DNA from 2 places in the Amycolatopsis sp. MEPSY49 genome. Region 1 is predicted to be linked to the other one. Evidence: predicted binding sites of a transcription regulator. Region 1 holds the regulator's gene; the other holds the start of a gene.

Region 1 (8,439 bases):
GCCAGGACGTCCTCCGCTTCTACGACGACGTCGTGGCCCGGGCGGCGCACGGCGCGGTGTGGGCGAGCGACCTGGGTCGCTCCGCGACGGCCGACGAGGTCTCGGCGGGCGTCTACAACCACCTCTATATCCGCGGCGAGTGGCCGGCGCTGGGCACGGCGCTGGCCGCGGCCGGCGGCGAGTTCCCGGACGCGCGCGGGCTGACCGAGCGGAACCAGTTCTCGTCGCCGATCTACGGGGCGTACCGGGCGATCGGCTGCCACGACTTCCCGTCGCCGTTCACCGGGCCGGCGGACCTGGGCGCGATGGCCGGGCTGCTCCGCGCGGTGGCGCCGCACAGCTGGCGGTACTCCGAGTTCTGGGACTTCACCAGCGGCTACACGGGCTGGCCGGTCCCGGCGCAGAACCCACCCCAGCCGCATCCGGTCCACGGTGCCCCGCCGATCCTGGTGGTGGGCGGCGCCCACGACCCGGCGACGCCGCTGTCCTGGGCCCGCGGCCTGGCGGCGAGCATCGACGGCGCGGCCCTGCTCACCCGTACGGACGACGGTCACACGGGGCTGTTCAACTCCGCGTGCGCCCGGGAAGCCGAGGTGAACTACCTGGTGAGCGGGCTCACACCCGGTTCCCGCCAACTCTGCCGGTGAACCCGGGAACAAGAACCCGGACCGCCTCGTTAGGCTGGGTACGAAGGTTGAGCGCAGTCGACTCAAGTCCAGCTTGACGAGGTGCGTGAAGGCCGGATAGAACTTGCCAGAGCCCCGCTCAAGGTGGGGGCGAACGTGCAGGTCACGAACATAGCAGGCTTACACAGGAGGAAAGCACCATGGCGCGAGCGGTCGGCATCGACCTCGGCACGACCAACTCGGTCGTCGCCGTCCTTGAGGGCGGCGAGCCGACGGTCATCGCCAACTCGGAAGGCTCCCGGACCACCCCTTCGATCGTCGCCTTCGCCAAGAACGGCGAAGTGCTGACCGGTCAGCCGGCGAAGAACCAGGCCGTGACGAACGTCGACCGGACGATCCGGTCCGTGAAGCGGCACATCGGCACCGACTGGAAGACCGAGATCGACGGCAAGAACTACACGTCGCAGGAGATCAGCGCCCGGGTGCTGATGAAGCTCAAGCGTGACGCCGAGGCGTACCTGGGCGAGACCATCACCGACGCGGTGATCACCGTCCCGGCGTACTTCGAGGACGCGCAGCGGCAGGCCACCAAGGAGGCCGGGCAGATCGCCGGCCTGAACGTGCTCCGCATCGTCAACGAGCCGACCGCCGCCGCGCTGGCGTACGGCCTGGACAAGGGCGAGAAGGAGCAGACCATCCTGGTCTTCGACCTCGGTGGTGGCACGTTCGACGTCTCGCTGCTGGAGATCGGCGAGGGCGTCGTCGAGGTCCGCGCGACCTCCGGTGACAACCACCTCGGTGGTGACGACTGGGACGAGCGCATCGTCAAGTGGCTGGTCGACAAGTTCAAGGCCACGAACGGCATCGACCTGACCAAGGACAAGATGGCGCTGCAGCGCATCCGCGAGGCGGCGGAGAAGGCGAAGATCGAGCTGTCCAGCTCGAACTCGGCCGGCATCAACCTGCCGTACATCACCGTGGACGCGGACAAGAACCCGCTGTTCCTCGACGAGCAGCTTTCGCGCGCCGAGTTCCAGAAGATCACGTCGGACCTGCTCGACCGCACCAAGGCGCCGTTCAACAATGTCATCCGGGACGCGGGCATCTCCGTCGGCGACATCGACCACGTCGTGCTCGTCGGTGGTTCCACCCGCATGCCGGCCGTCGCCGAGCTGGTCAAGGAGCTGACCGGCGGCCGCGAGCCGAACAAGGGCGTGAACCCGGACGAGGTCGTCGCCGTCGGCGCCGCGCTGCAGGCCGGTGTCCTGAAGGGCGAGGTCAAGGACGTCCTGCTGCTGGACGTGACCCCGCTGTCGCTGGGCATCGAGACCAAGGGCGGCGTGTTCACCAAGCTCATCGAGCGCAACACCACGATCCCGACCAAGCGCTCGGAGATCTTCTCCACCGCGGACGACAACCAGCCGTCGGTGCAGATCCAGGTGTTCCAGGGTGAGCGCGAGATCGCCGCGCACAACAAGAAGCTCGGCATGTTCGAGCTGACCGGTCTCCCGCCGGCCCCGCGTGGCGTGCCGCAGATCGAGGTCACCTTCGACATCGACGCCAACGGCATCGTGCACGTGACCGCGAAGGACCTGGGCACGAACAAGGAGCAGTCGATGACGATCACCGGTGGCTCCGCGCTGCCGAAGGACGACATCGAGCGCATGGTCAAGGACGCCGAGGCGCACGCCGAGGAGGACAAGGCCCGGCGCGAAGAGGCCGAGACGCGCAACCAGGCCGAGACGCTGGTCTACCAGACCGAGAAGTTCCTGAAGGACAACGACGACAAGCTGCCCGAGGAGCTCAAGGGCAAGGTCAAGGCCGCGATCGACGAGTCGAACGAGGCGCTCAAGGGCACCGACTCGACCAAGATCCGCGAGTCGATCGAGAAGCTGAACGCCGCTTCGCAGGAGCTGGGCACCGCTCTGTACGCCAACGCGAACGCCGACGCGGCGGCCGGTGCGGCCGGCGCTTCGGGTGCGGCCGGTGGCGACGCCGGTGCGGCCGGCGGTCAGGCCAAGGCCGATGACGTGGTGGACGCCGAGATCGTCGAAGAGGACGAGAAGAAGTGACCCACAGCTACGACGAATCCGAGAACCAGGGCCGAGGCCCCGAGGAGCCGGTGGTCGTGCGGGACCGTCGTCGGGTGGACCCCCAGACCGGGCAGGTTCGCCCGCCCGGTCCGGCCCACGCCGCGCCGGACCCCGACGAGGCGCCCGTGGAGCACGCGGGTCCCTCGCTGGGTGAGTCCATTGTGGACGAGTCGGTGTCGGTCGTCTCCGACGTGGAGAAGGAGCTGGCCGAGCGCACCGCCGACCTCCAGCGGCTGCAGGCGGAGTACGCCAACTACCGCAAGCGGGTCGAGCGCGACCGTGAGGCGGTCGTCCTCGGCGCGAAGGCGACCGTGGTAAACGACCTGCTGCCGCTGCTCGACGACCTCGAGCGGGCCGAGCAGCACGGTGACCTCACCGGCGCGTTCAAGGCCGTCGGCGACAAGCTGATCAGCGGCCTGCAGCGAGCGGGGCTCGAGTCGTTCGGCGCCGAGGGCGAGGCCTTCGACCCGAGCGTGCACGAGGCCGTGCAGCACAACACCTCGCCGGACGTGGCGGGCCCGACGGTCACCGTGGTCATGCGCCGCGGCTACCGCTTCGGGGACCGCGTACTGCGGGCGGCGCTGGTCGGCGTGACCGACCACGAGCCCGGTGCGGCCCCGGTGGACCCGTCCGTCGGTGGCGAGCTGCCACTCGACGGCGGACTCGATGACCAGCAGCAGTAAGAGGAACACAGTGGGAGGAGGAGACGCCCGATGAGCGCACGGGAATGGATCGGTAAGGACTTCTACCGTGAGCTGGGCGTCTCCTCCGACGCCACGGCGGACGAGATCAAGAAGGCCTACCGCAAGCTGGCCAAGGAGAACCACCCGGACGCGAACGCCGGCAACGCGCAGGCGGAGCAGAAGTTCAAGGCGGTCTCCGAGGCCTACGGCGTGCTCTCCGACGCGAGCAAGCGCAAGGAGTACGACGAGGCGCGGCGCCTGTTCGGCGGCGGGGGCGGGTTCAACTTCCCCGGTGGCGGCGGTACCGGCGGCTTCGACATGGGCGACATCTTCGGCCAGGCCGGGGCCGGCCAGCAGGGCGGCTTCGGCGGGCTCGGCGACATCCTGGGCGGCCTGTTCGGCCGCGGCCGGACGACGGCGGGTGCGACGGCCAACCGGCCGCAGCGCGGCGCCGACGTCGAGACGGACGTGCGGATCGACTTCACCGAGGCGGTCAAGGGCGCGACCCTGCCGCTGCGGCTGTCGAGCCCGGCGACCTGTTCGACGTGCGGCGGCAACGGCGCGAAGCCGGGCACGTCGCCGCGGACCTGCCCGACCTGTTCCGGGTCGGGGCTGGTCAGCCGCAGCCAGGGCGCGTTCGCCTTCTCCGAGCCGTGCCGCGACTGCCGCGGCCGCGGGCAGATCATCGACGACCCGTGCCCGGAGTGCGGCGGCGAGGGCGTCAGTACGCGGACCCGCACGCTGACCGTCCGGATCCCGCCGGGCGTCGACGACGACCAGCGGATCCGGCTGGCGGGCCAGGGCGAGCCGGGCCGGGGTGGCGCGCAGGCGGGCGACCTGTACGTCCGGGTGCACGTGGCCCCGCACGCGCTGTTCGGCCGCAAGCCGAAGTCGCTCGACCTGACGCTCACCGTGCCGGTGGACTTCACCGAGCTGACGCTCGGCACCACGATCACGGTGCCGACGCTGGACGGCAAGGTCTCGCTCAAGGTGCCGCCGGGCACCGCGAGCGGGCGGGTGCTGCGCGTGCGCGGCAAGGGCATCGCCAAGCGCGACGGTTCGCAAGGTGACCTGCTCGTCACCCTCCAGGCGGCGATCCCCGCCAAACTGGACGACAAGGCGCGCGAGGCACTGCAGGCGTACGCCGAGGCGATGGCCGGGCACGACCCCCGGCCCGAGATCACTGAGCTGCTCGAAGGCAGGTGAGTGTGGTGTTCGGCGGGATTCCGCAGGAGGGCGACGAAGAGACGCCGGTGTTCGTCATCTCGGTGGCGGCCCAGCTTGCGGGGATGCACGCGCAGACGCTGCGCACGTACGACCGGCAGGGCCTGGTGTCGCCGGGCCGCACGGCCGGCGGCGGGCGGCGCTACTCGATGCGGGACATCGCGCTGCTGCGCGAGGTGCAACGTCTGTCGCAAGAGGACGGGGTGAACCTGGCCGGCATCAAGCGCATCATCGAGCTGGAGAACCAGGTCGACGCGCTGCGCGCCCGGCTTTCGGAGATCACCGAGGAACTGGCGGCGGCATACGCGGCGGCGGAACAGGCCGCGGCGGCGGCGCACGCGTCCTACCGGCGGGACCTGGTCCCGCTCAACCAGCAGACCGCGCTGGTGGTCTGGCGGCCCAAGCGCCGCTGACCGCTGGCACGAAGAGGGCCTCCCCGGGCGACCGGGGAGGCCCTTTTGCGTGGGGTGGTTTGGCGGGCGCCGGCCTGCGGCAAGGCGCCACCCTGGGTGGCGGGCGGTCTGCGGTCCGGCCGGGGCGGCGCGCCTGCCGCCCGGCAGCCGATCGGCGCCTTGCCACCTGGCGCCCTCAGAGCTCCAATCGGGGCCACGCAGCCAAATCCGCCAGCATCCGGCGGTCGTGCGTTGCCACCACCACCGCGGCCGGGGTCGTCAGCAACGCCTCCGTCAGCTCCTCGACCAGCGTGGCCGACAGGTGGTTGGTCGGCTCGTCGAACACCAGCAAGTCCGGGCGTCCCGCCAAGCGCAACGCCAAATCCAACCGGCGCTGCTGGCCCTGGGACATCCGGCCCGCCGGCGTCCGCAGCGCCTCCGCGTCGAGCAGGCCCATCGCCGAGAACGGAACCCCCTCGCGCTCGAACAGCCGGCGAGCCGTCGACTCCTCCGGCCACGCCGGGACTTCCTGGCCCACCAACGCGATCCGCGCGTCGGGAGCCCGCCGGACCATGCCGCTCGTCGGGGCCAGCTCGCCGGTCAAGGCCATCAGGAACGTCGACTTGCCGGTGCCGTTGGGGCCCGTCACGAGCAGGCGGTCGCCGCGGGCGATCGTCAACGTGACCGGTCCGCTGAGGCGGCCGGCAACCGCTACCTCGTGCACGTCGACCAAAGACCGGCGAGGTCCCGCGCCGAAATCGGGCCAGCGCAACGACAACGGCGGCTCCGGCACCGTCACGCGGTGCGCCTCCAGTGCCGCCCGTTCCCGGTTCAGCGCCTGGACCACGCCGGGTGCGCGCGACTGGCGCTGGTGGCGTCCGGTGCCCTTGTCCGGCCGCCAGCCCGTGCTGAGCCGGTCGCGGGCCTGCGTCACCGCGAGCGTGAGCTGCCGGTGGGTGTCCTGCTGCTCCTCGAACTCCTGCAGCCAGCGCTCGCGGTCGCGGCGGCGGCCGTCCTGCCAGGCCTGGTACCCGCCCGCATACGTGCGCGGGCGGCCGTCCTGGCTGGGGTCGAGGTCGAGGTACTCCGCGGCGACGTCGGCGAGCAGCGCGCGGTCGTGGCTGACCAGCGCGACGCCGCCGTCGTGCGCGCGCAGGCGGGCAGTGAGGAAGGCGAGGCCGTCGGCGTCGAGGTGGTTGCCGGGCTCGTCGAGCAGCAGGAAGTCGTGCCGCGCGCCGAGCAGGCAGGCCAGGCGCACGCGGTAGCGCTGCCCGACCGAAAGCGTGCTCAGTTCGCGGGTCCGGTCGGTGCAGGCGGCGAGGGCTTCGAGGGCGACGTCGACGCGGCGTTCGGCGTCCCACGCGTCGAGGCGTGTGGCCGCTTCGAGCGCCGTGGTGTAACGGTCTTCGTCGAAATCGAGAGCCGCCGCGTCGAGCGCTTGCAACGCTTCGTGGGACTCGCGCAGGGCTTCGGTGGTCAGCGTGCCGACGGTTTCGCCGGACCGGAACGGCAGCGCCTGCCGGGCGACGCCGACCGTGCCCGTCCGGTGGACAGTGCCGTGGTCAGGTTCCCGCAGCCCGGCGAGGACGTGCAGCAGGGTGGTCTTGCCGCGCCCGTTCTCGCCGACGATCGCCAGCCGGGACTGGGCCGACACGGTGACGCTCACGTCGTGCAGGACGCGGCGGGAGCCGAGCGTGACGCCGACGCCTTCCGCGCGCAGGTGGGCGTGTTCGGTCGCAAGGGGGTTCAAGGGATGCTCCGCAGCTCTGGTGGGAGCCGGGCAGCACAAGAGGGGCCGCCCGGCGATGGCCGGAACGGCGGGCAGGAAAGAGTGCGCCGCCGCTAGCGGCGGTTGCGCAACCTCGCGAAGACGGCGAAGGAGAACATCATGATCACGAGGCTAGTGCGGCGCGGGAATGCGGCCAAGCGAATTTCGGCGCAAGGAGGGGGCAGGGGCGCTGCGGGGGTGCGGGGCGACCGCGCGGGGCGAAGCGGCCGGTGCGGGGCGACCGCGGCGGGGCGGTAGCGCGGTCGGGCACGGTGGCGGCTGCGAGCAGGCGGGCGAAGTTGGCGGCGTGGCGGGGCAGCGGGCTCGGGCAAGCCCGCAACCGCGACCGACCGCGAGCAGCCGGGCAGGAGGCTGCTCGCGGTCCGCGCCGCGGGGACGTCACACCTTGAAGTTCAGCAGCTGCTTCACCTCGGCGGTCCGCGACTCGATCACCCGCCGGGCCAGGTCCCGGACCTGGGCGTTGATCCCGCCGTTCGCCGAGTTCTCCGTCTGGGCCAGCTCGACCGCCCCCTGCTGCTGGCCGGTCAGCACGTCGAGGAACTTGCGCGGGAACTCGCTCGCCGGGGCCGTGCGGAGCGCTCCCACCACGTCCGGCGAGGTCATCTTCATGCCGCCGTGACCCGCGTGCGCCCCCGGGTTCAGGTCCATCGTCTCCGGCTGGGACCAGGCGCGAAGCCAGTTCCGCATGTCGACGATCTCCGTCTGCTGGGTCGACTCGATCGCCGCCGCCAGCTCCTTCAGCGCCGGCGGCAACGGGCGGTCCACCGCCAGCCGGACGATGTCGATGCCCTGCTGGTTCTGCGGGATCAGCATCTGCAGGAACATCACGTCGGCCGCGTTGTACGCGGGTGGAGCCGCCGTCGCGCTGCAACCCGTCAGCAGCAGCGCGACAGCGGCGAGCCATACCCTCACTGGCGCTGCCAGAGCGCCGGGGTGTTCGGCGGCTCCCAGCCCGCGATCGCCGTGTGCGGCTGGATGCAGCGGTAGCTCACCCCGTTGTAGGTGACCACGTCACCGACCTTGTACGCCGTCCCGGCCGCCCACGTACCGTTCGACGGCGGCGTAGTCGGCGTGGTGGTCGGCGGGCGGGTCGTGGTCGGGGGCGGGGTCGTCGTGGTCGGGGGCGGCGTGGTGGGGCCGCCGCCGCCGATCTGGAGGTCGACGCAGCTGTAGAACGCGTTGGCCGTGTCGGAGATGTTCCAGATCGCCAGCACCTTCACCCGGCCCGAATACCCGGACAGGTTCACCGTGTGCTGCACCGTCGCCGGTGGCTGCTGGCCGTTGCCGGGGATGTTCGCGACGCGCGTGCCGCCGATGTAGTACTCGTAGCTCGCGGTGGCGTGCCGGGCGGTGAACACCCAGTTGAACGTCACCGTCGTGCCGACCGACTTGGCCGGCCACGGCTTCGACTCGTCGGCCAGCTCGGCGAACTGCCCCAGCCCGGCGTTGCAGCTGCGCAGGCCCTTGGGCCCTTCGACGCTCTGGGGTTCGTAGACGATCTGACCGCAGTTCGGGACCTTCCCGGCCGCGCAGTTGGCCTGCCGGCTGGGCGGGTCGGAGATGTATCCGTGGGCGCTCGCGGTGGTGGCGGGGAGGACGACGACCAGCACCGGGGCGAGCAGGACACCGGCA
Region 2 (8,439 bases), on a different contig from region 1:
CGTCAGGTAAGGGTGACGCGGTGTTCCGGGTCCCGGAGGGGGTTCGCACGGTGGCGTTCACGGCGAAGACGCGCGGGAACGTGGCCGTGTGGGTCCACTCGGAGAAGGTCCGCGACCTGCTGGTGAACGAGATCGGCGATCTGTCCAAGACGGTGGAGGTCGTGGGGCCGGCGTATCTGCTGGTCGAGGGGTACGAGGCGAGCTGGACGATCACGCCGTCCTGAGCGGGCACCCGGTGGCCGGGTGCCCGCGACGGCGTCACCGGTAGTTGGTGAACTGCAGCGCGATCTCGAAGTCCTTGCCCTTCAGCAAGGCGATCACGTCCTGCAGCTGGTCCTTCTTCTTGCCCGACACCCGCAGCTGGTCACCCTGGATCTGGGCCTGCACGCCCTTGGGACCCTCATCGCGGATGAACTTCGCGATCTGCTTCGCCTTGTCCGACGCGATGCCCTGCAGGATCTTGCCGGAGATCTTGTAGATCTTGCCCGACAGCGCCGGCTCGCCCGCTTCGAACGCCTTCAGCGAGATGCTGCGCTTGATCAGCTTCTCCTTGAAGACCTCGACCGCGGCCAGGGCGCGCTCCTCGGTCTCGGACTCGATCGCGATCGCCTCCTCGCCGGACCAGTTGATCGTCGTGCCCGTGCCGCGGAAGTCGAAGCGCGTGCCCAGCTCCTTGCTCGCCTGGTTGAGCGCGTTGTCCACCTCCTGGCGGTCGACCTTGCTCACGACGTCGAAAGAGGGATCCGCCACGTGTCCTCACACCTCGTACTCGCTTGTCAGGGGCCACCCAGCCTAGCCCCGGGTATCCCGGTTGACCCCCGCCGGGAGCCCTTGGGTAAGCTTTCCCCCGGCCGGTGCGACCGGCCATGGCGGGTTACCCGAGTGGCCAAAGGGGACTGGCTGTAAACCAGTTGGCTTACGCCTACGGGGGTTCGAATCCCTCACCCGCCACCCGTTCGCGAGAGAGCCCTGTCTGCGGAATGCGCAGACAGGGCTCTCTTCGTTGTGTCCTCTGGAGGTCGAACCCCCAGACCCCCGCCAAGGGGCTCCGCCCCCTGGACCCCCGGCCGCGGTCGCCTTCGTGGGAACGGCCGGTTTCCCTTGGGGGAGAGGGAAACCGGCCGTTCTCAGGTGGCGGCGCTCGGGGTTACGCCGCCTGGGAAACCGGCGTCGAAGCCGGCGTCAAGGCGAGGTCCAGGACCTCGCGGACGTTCGCCACCGCGTGGACGTCCAGCTCGCTCAGCACCTCGGCCGGGACGTCGTCCAGGTCCGGCTCGTTGCGCTGGGGGATGATCACCGTCTTCATACCCGCTCGGTGGGCCGCCAGCAGCTTCTGCTTCACCCCGCCGATCGGGAGCACCCGGCCGGTCAGCGACACCTCGCCGGTCATCGCCACGTCCGCCCGGACCACGCGGCCCGAGAGCAGCGATGCCAGCGCCGTCGTCATCGTCACGCCCGCCGATGGCCCGTCCTTCGGGACCGCGCCCGCCGGCACGTGGACGTGGATGCCTCGCTTGCGCAGGTCGCCCACCGGGAGCTCCAGCTCCGCGCCGTGCGAACGCAAGTACGACAGCGCGATCTGCACCGACTCCTTCATCACGTCGCCGAGCTGGCCGGTCAGCTGCAGCCCGGACGCGCCGGACTCCTCGTCGGCCAGCGACGCCTCGATGTAGAGGACGTCACCGCCGGCACCGGTCACCGCCAGACCCGTTGCCACGCCCGGGGTTGCCGTGCGCTGCGTCGACGCCGGGAGCGACGACTCCGGGATGTGCCGCGGGCGGCCCAGGTAGTCCGGAAGGTCCGAGGCGTCGATGGAGACCGGCAGCGAAACCTCGTCCAGTGCCACCTTCGTCGCCACCTTGCGCAGCACCTTCGCAATCGTGCGGTTCGCGTCGCGCACGCCCGCCTCGCGGGTGTACTCGGCGGCGATCCGGCTGAACGCGGCGTCCGTCAGAACCACATCCGAAGCGCCCAGGCCGGCGCGCTCCAGCTCGCGGGGGAGCAGGTGGTCGCGGGCGATCGTCACCTTCTCGTGCTCGGTGTAGCCGTCCAGCGTGACGAGCTCCATGCGGTCCAGGAGCGGGCCGGGGATGGTCTCCAGCGCGTTGGCCGTCGCCAGGAACACGACGTCGGACAGGTCCAGCTCGACCTCGAGGTAGTGGTCGCGGAACGTGTGGTTCTGCTCCGGGTCCAGCACTTCGAGCAGCGCCGCCGTCGGGTCGCCGCGGTAGTCGGCGCCGACCTTGTCGATCTCGTCGAGCAGTACCACCGGGTTCATCGAGCCGGCTTCCTTGATGGCGCGGACGATCCGGCCCGGCAGCGCGCCGACGTACGTGCGGCGGTGACCGCGGATCTCCGCCTCGTCGCGGATGCCGCCCAGCGCCACGCGGACGAACTTGCGGCCCATGGCCTTCGCGACGGACTCACCCAGCGACGTCTTGCCGACCCCGGGAGGGCCCGCGAGGGCCAGCACGGCGCCGGACCGACGGCCGCCGACCGGGCCGAGACCCGATTCCGCGCGGCGCTTCCGGACGGCCAAGTACTCGATGATGCGTTCCTTGACGTCGTCGAGGCCGGCGTGGTCGGCGTCCAGCACGGCGCGGGCCGCGGCGATGTCGTAGACGTCCTCGGTGCGCTCGTTCCAGGGCAGCTCCAGGACGGTGTCCAGCCACGTGCGGATCCAGCCGCCCTCGGGGGACTGCTCGGACGTGCGGTCCAGCTTGTCCACCTCGGCCAGCGCGGCCTTCTTGACGGCGTCGGGCAGCTCGGCGCCTTCGACGCGGGCGCGGTAGTCGTCGTCCTGAGCGGTGCCGTCGAGCTCGCCGAGCTCCTTGCGGATGGCCTCGAGCTGGCGGCGCAGCAGGAACTCCTTCTGCTGCTTCTCCATGCCCTCGGCGACGTCCTTGCGGATCGTGTCGGTCACCTCGAGCTCGGCCAGGTGCTCCTTGCTCCACTCGAGGGCCTTCTCCAGGCGTGCGGTGACGTCCAGGGCGCCGAGCAGCTCGAGCTTCTGGTCGGTGGACAGGTAGGGCGCGTTGCCGGACAGGTCGGCGATCGCGGAGGCGTCCTCGACCTGCTGGACGGCGTCGATCAGCTGCCAGCCGCCGCGCTGCTGGAGGATCGAGATGACGACGGCCTTGTACTCGGCCGCGAGCTGCGCGGTCCGGTCGTCCGTGGTCTCGGGGGCGTCCTCGGCGTGCACCCAGCGGGCGGCGCCGGGGCCGTCGGCGATCCGGCCGACGAGCGCGCGGGACGTGCCGCGCAGCAGCACGGCGGCCTTGCCGCCGGGCACGCGGCCGATGCGCTCGACCGTGGCGACGGTGCCGTACTCGGCGTATTCGCCGTGGACGCGCGGGACGATCAGGACCTCGGCCTTGGCGGCCGCGGTCGAGCGAATGCCGGGGAAGGACGCCTGGCTCGGCGTCTTGGCCTGAGCGGACTCCACCGCTGCCCGGGTCTCGGTGTCGGTCAGGTCGAGCGGGACGACCATGCCCGGCAGCACGACGTCGTCATCGAGCGGGAGCACGGGCAGGAGGCGGGTGTCGGACATGTGCACTCCTCGTGTAGTTGAGTCTGCCTTGCTCAACTCTCCGATGGATGTGTTTGTTTCCGATGGTGCGTTCGCCCACAGCGATCAGGGAAACCGCAGGTCAGAGCGACGGACGGCGAGCGACGGCGCACCAGGCGAACGGCCGCGTCTCCGCGTCGATCGGGGTCGGCGGCTCCTCCGGGCGCCAGTCCGGCAACGATGTCATCCCCGGCGGGAGCAGCGGCCAGCCGCCGAACCACGGGAGCAGCTCCTCGGCCGACCGCAGCCACGCCGGGTTCGACGTGTCGCGGTAGGCGTCGATGAACCGCTTCACCTCCGCGGCGCGCTCCGGTGGCGCGTCGTCGCGGCACGTGCCGTGCGTCAACGCCAGCCAGCTGCCCGGCGCGAGCTTCTCGCGGTAGGCCGCCATCAGCCCGTCGGGATCGTCGGACGGCCCGATGAAGTGCATCACCGTGATCATCAGCAGGCACACCGGGCGCGACCAGTCGACGAGCGACGCCGTCACCGGATCGTCGAAGATCTCCGCCGGCCGCCGGATGTCCCGCTCGACCAGGCCCGCCCAGCCGGTCGCGCCTTCGCGCTCCAGGATCAGCCGCGAGTGCGCGGCCGCCACCGGCTCGTAGTCGACGTAGACGACCGACGCGCGCTCGCCGGCGGGCAGCCGGTCGCGCACGATCTCGTGCACGTTGCCCGCGGTCGGCACGCCGGAGCCGAGGTCGACGAACTGGCGGACGCCCGCCTCCATCGCCGCCGACACCACCCGGTTCATGAACGCGCGGTTCTGCCGCGAGATCGGCCGGATCAGCGGCCACACCTTCTCCACGCGCCGGCCGAACTCGCGGTCGACCGCCCAGTGCTGGTCACCGCCGAGGTACCAGTCGTAGACGCGCGCGGCGGACGGCTTGTCGGTGTCCACCCCGGCCGGGGCGATCGGCGCTCCTTCGCTCATACGCCCGGCTTGACTCCGATCCCGCACCAGGCGAACGGCCGGGCCTCCGCCTCCAGGGCGTTCAGCTTCCGGTCCGGCCGCCAGTCCGGCAGGTGCACGATGCCCGGCTCCATGATCTCCCAGTCGCCGAACAGGGGCTCGATTTCGTCGCGGTCGCGCAGCCACACCGGGTTGCTCGTCTTGCGGTACTGCTCGACGAACCAGCGCAGCCCGGCCAGGGCCTCGCCCTCGCCGTCGCCCTCGCTCATCTGCGAGATCGCCAGCCAGCTGCCCGGCGCGAGCTTGTCGCGGTAGGCCTTCAGCAGGCCGATGGGGTCGTCGTCCGGGCCGACGAAGTGCAGGACCGCCATCATCATCAGGCAGACCGGCTGCGAGAAGTCGATGAGCCGCTTCGTCTCTTCGGCGCGCAGGACGGCCTTCGCGTCGCGCATGTCGGCCTGGACGATGCCGGCCCAGTCCGTCGCCATCCCCTCTTCGAGGATCAGCGTCGCGTGCGCGACCGCGACCGGCTCGTAGTCGACGTACACGACCTTCGCGTCGTGGTCCTCGGGCAGCTCCGCCTCGACGACCTCGTGGACGTTGCCCGCCGTCGGGACGCCGGAACCGAGGTCGATGAACTGGCGGATGCCTGCCCGCAGCGCCGCCCGGACCGCGCGGTTCATGAACTCGCGGTTCTGCTTCGAGCCGGGGCGCACGAGCGGCCACTGCTGCTCCATGCGCCGGCCGAACTCGCGGTCGACGGCCCAGTTCTGCGTGCCGCCCAGGTACCAGTCGTAGATCCGGGCCGCGGACGGCTTCTCGGTGTCGACGCCTTCAGGTGCTCTCGGCGCCGAATCGCGCTGGTCGGTCACTTCCGGCTCCCCTCGCTGCTCCCGGGGCAAGCCTATAAGGACGGACTCCCCGGGGTAAGCCGCCAGTCGTTCAGCGGACAGCCGGCCGGCGCTGCCAGTACGTCCACAGCGGGCGGTACCCCTGCGCGTACCAGAACGGCGTCGACAGCGGGTTCGCCGCCGCGTGGTGCAGGAGGACGACGTCGGCGCCTTCCTCGTCCAGGACGTGGTGGGCGTGCGCGGCCAGCGCGGTACCGACACCGGACGACCGCGCGGTCTCCGCGACGGCCAGCGAAGAGAGGTAGCCGACGCGCGATGCGTTGACGCGGTCGCTGATCCAGCCGGTCTCGCCGGGGTGCTGGACGTTCACCATGCCGAGCGGACGGCCGTACAGCTCGGCGATCCACAGCGGCGGCTCCGGCCGGTTCAGCTGCTCGGCCAGGTCCTTGGCCATGATGTCCTCGACGCCCTTGCGGAAGGTGACCGTGCCGTACTGCGCGTCGAAGGTGTGCAGCTCCAGGCCCAGCGTGACGGCGGTTTCGAGGTCGCCGGGCTCGGCGCGGCGGATCTTGACGCCGGGCGTGCCGCGCGGGCCGGCCGGGATCATCCGGTCCGCCGGGCGGACCGCGATCACCCGCAGCGGGGCGAACCCGTGATGCAGCATTTCCCGCGTGCCGGCGGCGTCCCGGCTCGCGCGCGGAACGATCGCCGCGGTCTCGGTGTCGCCGCGCTCGGCGACCGCGCGCAGATGTTCATCCCATCGAGTGAGCAGCGCGTCGAGGGCCTCGGCCGGCCGCGGACCGGCCAGCTGGAGGTCGAGGCGGTGCTCGGTGAGCGCCCGCCACGGCGCGTTGGGCGCGTCCTGGTCGACCTGGATGCGCGAGGCGAGGGCGGAAGCGGCGGAGTCGCCCGTCGCGACCTCCAGCACCACCGCGTTTTCGGCCGCCTCGAAGGGAGATGAACCGGGGAGCAGGGAATCCACCGCCGCGAGCCGGGCCGCGTGTTCGGTGGCTATCACGTCGCTGTGCATGGGTTCATTGAAGCGCTACCCGGGGCCTCGTGTGCAAAGGACCGACCCCCTGTTCATCCCCCGTTGTTTCACCCCTTGGTCCACGCAGGTCAGCGCCACCGAGGCATTGTTAACCCTGGGGTGATCTCCTACTGTCTCGAAAGGGACACGGGTACGCCCTACGGGGTACGGTATGGCCCTTGTCCACACCCGAAGTCACGGATCAGTACCGGTGGACAAGCCGGGAGGGAAGGTCGGATGCCGGACACCAACGCCCACGGCGACGCCGTAGCGCAGGCGCAGCCCGGGCCGGGAACCGTGTCCGGGACACCGCCCGTCTCCGCCGAAGCCCGCACCGACGAACGCCGGTTCCGCGCGTACACCTTCGCCGTCCTGAGCATCGGGCTCGTCGCCGCGTTCGCCGTCGGCTCCTGGCTGCCGTTCCACTGGGACAGCAGGCTCCTGTGGATCGGGCCGGTGCTCGCGGTCGCGTTCCTGCTCGCCGAACAGCTCGGCATCAACGTCGACGTCCGCAGCGGCATCTCGTGGACCATCTCCTTCACCGAGATCCCGCTCGTCATCGGGTTCTTCGTCGCGCCCTTCGAAGTCGTGCTGGCCGCGCACCTCGTCGCCGGCATCGGCACGCTGCTCGCCCGCAAGGTCGCCGGCCGCGTCCTCTACAACGCGGGCGCGTTCCTGCTCGAGATCACCGGCGCCTTCGGGGTCGCCGGGCTGGTGAAGGTCGCCGTCGGCGCCGGGGCGGGCGACAAGATCCCGTGGGTCGCCGCGCTGGCGGGCACCCTGACCGCGCCGCTGGTGAGCACGTTGCTCGCGCTGGCCGCGGTCCGCGTCCTGCGGCGCCGGATGCGGGTCAGCACCGCCGTCCGGCTCACCGCGCGGATCCTGGTCGTCGGGTTCGTCAACGCCTCCGTCGGCCTGTCCGGCTACCTCGTCATCTCGAACACGCCCAAGGCGTGGCCGCTGGTGCTCGCCGTGTTCCTCGGCCTGACCGCGCTCTACTGGGCCTACTCCGATCTGCTGCGCGAGCAGCGGGACATGGAGGCGCTCTCCGACGTCAGCCTGATGGTCGCCCGCTCCGGCCAGCAGGCCGCGGCGCGCCCGGCCAGCCGCGCCGACGAGCTCGTCGGCGGCGTCGACGTCCGCGAGTGGGCCACGATCGCCGAGCGCATCAAGGACCAGCTCGCCGCCGGCCGGGTCGTGCTGAGGCTGCGGCTCGAACCGAAGGACGCCATGCGCGTCGTCGTCGCCGGCGAGGACCTGCCGCCCGCCGACCCGGCCGCCGACGACCCGCTGCTGCGCCTGCCCGGCGCGCACGTCCGGCACTTCCGGATCACCGAAGCCAACCCCGACGTCCGCGCGGCGCTGCTCGACCGCGGCGCGCAGGAAGCGCTCGTCGTGCCGCTGCGCAGCGCGAACCAGCTGCTCGGCGTCGTCGAGGCGCACGACCGGCTGTCCCGCTGGCGCGGGTTCGGCAAGTACGACGTCCAGCTGCTCGGCACGATGGCCAGCCACCTGGCGACGTCGCTGGACAACCGGCGCCTGCTCGCCACCCTGCGCCACGACGCCTACCACGACCCGCTCACCGGGCACCTCAACCGGCCGGGCTTCCGGCAGGTGGCGAAGGAACCGTTGCGGGACTTCGCGAACGCCGTCGTGCTGCGGATCGACCTCGACGTCTTCTCGACGGTCAGCGACGCGCTCGGGTACGCGTGGGCCGACCGGATGGTGATCGCCGCCGGCCGCCGCATCCGCGACGCGCTCGGCCCCGACGTCCCGCTCGCCCGCCTCGAAGGCGCGTCCTTCGCGGCGCTGCTCGTCGGCTGCCCGCCGGAGGACGCCCACGCGGCAGCGGAACGGCTGCGCGAAGAGCTCTCCGCGCCGTACCCGGTGGACCGGCTGTCGGTCGAGGCGAACGCGATGATCGGCTACGCGACGACGACGCCCGAGGAGTCCGGCGACGTCGTCGACATCGAGGGTCTGCTGCAGCGCGCCGACGTCGCCGTCCGCGCGACGAAGGGCGGCGAAGAGGTCCGCGGGTACGTGCCGAGCATGGGCCAGATCTTCCTGCGCCGCTTCCAGA

What was found. The regulator HspR, encoded in region 1, represses chaperone genes until heat shock. The targets are predictions, from matches to a motif close to ANNTTGAGTNNNNNNNACTCAANNT.
Region 2: the regulator HspR is predicted to act here: its motif matches at 3,565-3,589, upstream of lon (endopeptidase La).

Annotation. Positions count from the first base shown of each region.
Region 1 is NZ_JBDLYJ010000001.1:711,576-720,014, forward strand. It holds gene ABFJ78_RS03525 (alpha/beta hydrolase) at 1-647, shown strand, start outside; gene dnaK (molecular chaperone DnaK) at 827-2,698, shown strand; gene grpE (nucleotide exchange factor GrpE) at 2,695-3,402, shown strand; gene dnaJ (molecular chaperone DnaJ) at 3,433-4,608, shown strand; gene ABFJ78_RS03545 (heat shock protein transcriptional repressor HspR) at 4,614-5,039, shown strand; gene ABFJ78_RS03550 (ATP-binding cassette domain-containing protein) at 5,215-6,768, opposite strand; gene ABFJ78_RS03555 (DUF305 domain-containing protein) at 7,186-7,719, opposite strand; gene ABFJ78_RS03560 (lytic polysaccharide monooxygenase) at 7,716-8,439, opposite strand, start outside.
Region 2 is NZ_JBDLYJ010000014.1:89,629-98,067, reverse strand. It holds gene ABFJ78_RS41450 (hypothetical protein) at 1-224, shown strand, start outside; gene ABFJ78_RS41445 (YajQ family cyclic di-GMP-binding protein) at 259-750, opposite strand; tRNA gene ABFJ78_RS41440 (tRNA-Tyr) at 869-951, shown strand; gene lon (endopeptidase La) at 1,148-3,550, opposite strand; gene ABFJ78_RS41430 (SAM-dependent methyltransferase) at 3,651-4,499, opposite strand; gene ABFJ78_RS41425 (SAM-dependent methyltransferase) at 4,496-5,350, opposite strand; gene ABFJ78_RS41420 (GNAT family N-acetyltransferase) at 5,421-6,359, opposite strand; gene ABFJ78_RS41415 (putative bifunctional diguanylate cyclase/phosphodiesterase) at 6,597-8,439, shown strand, end outside.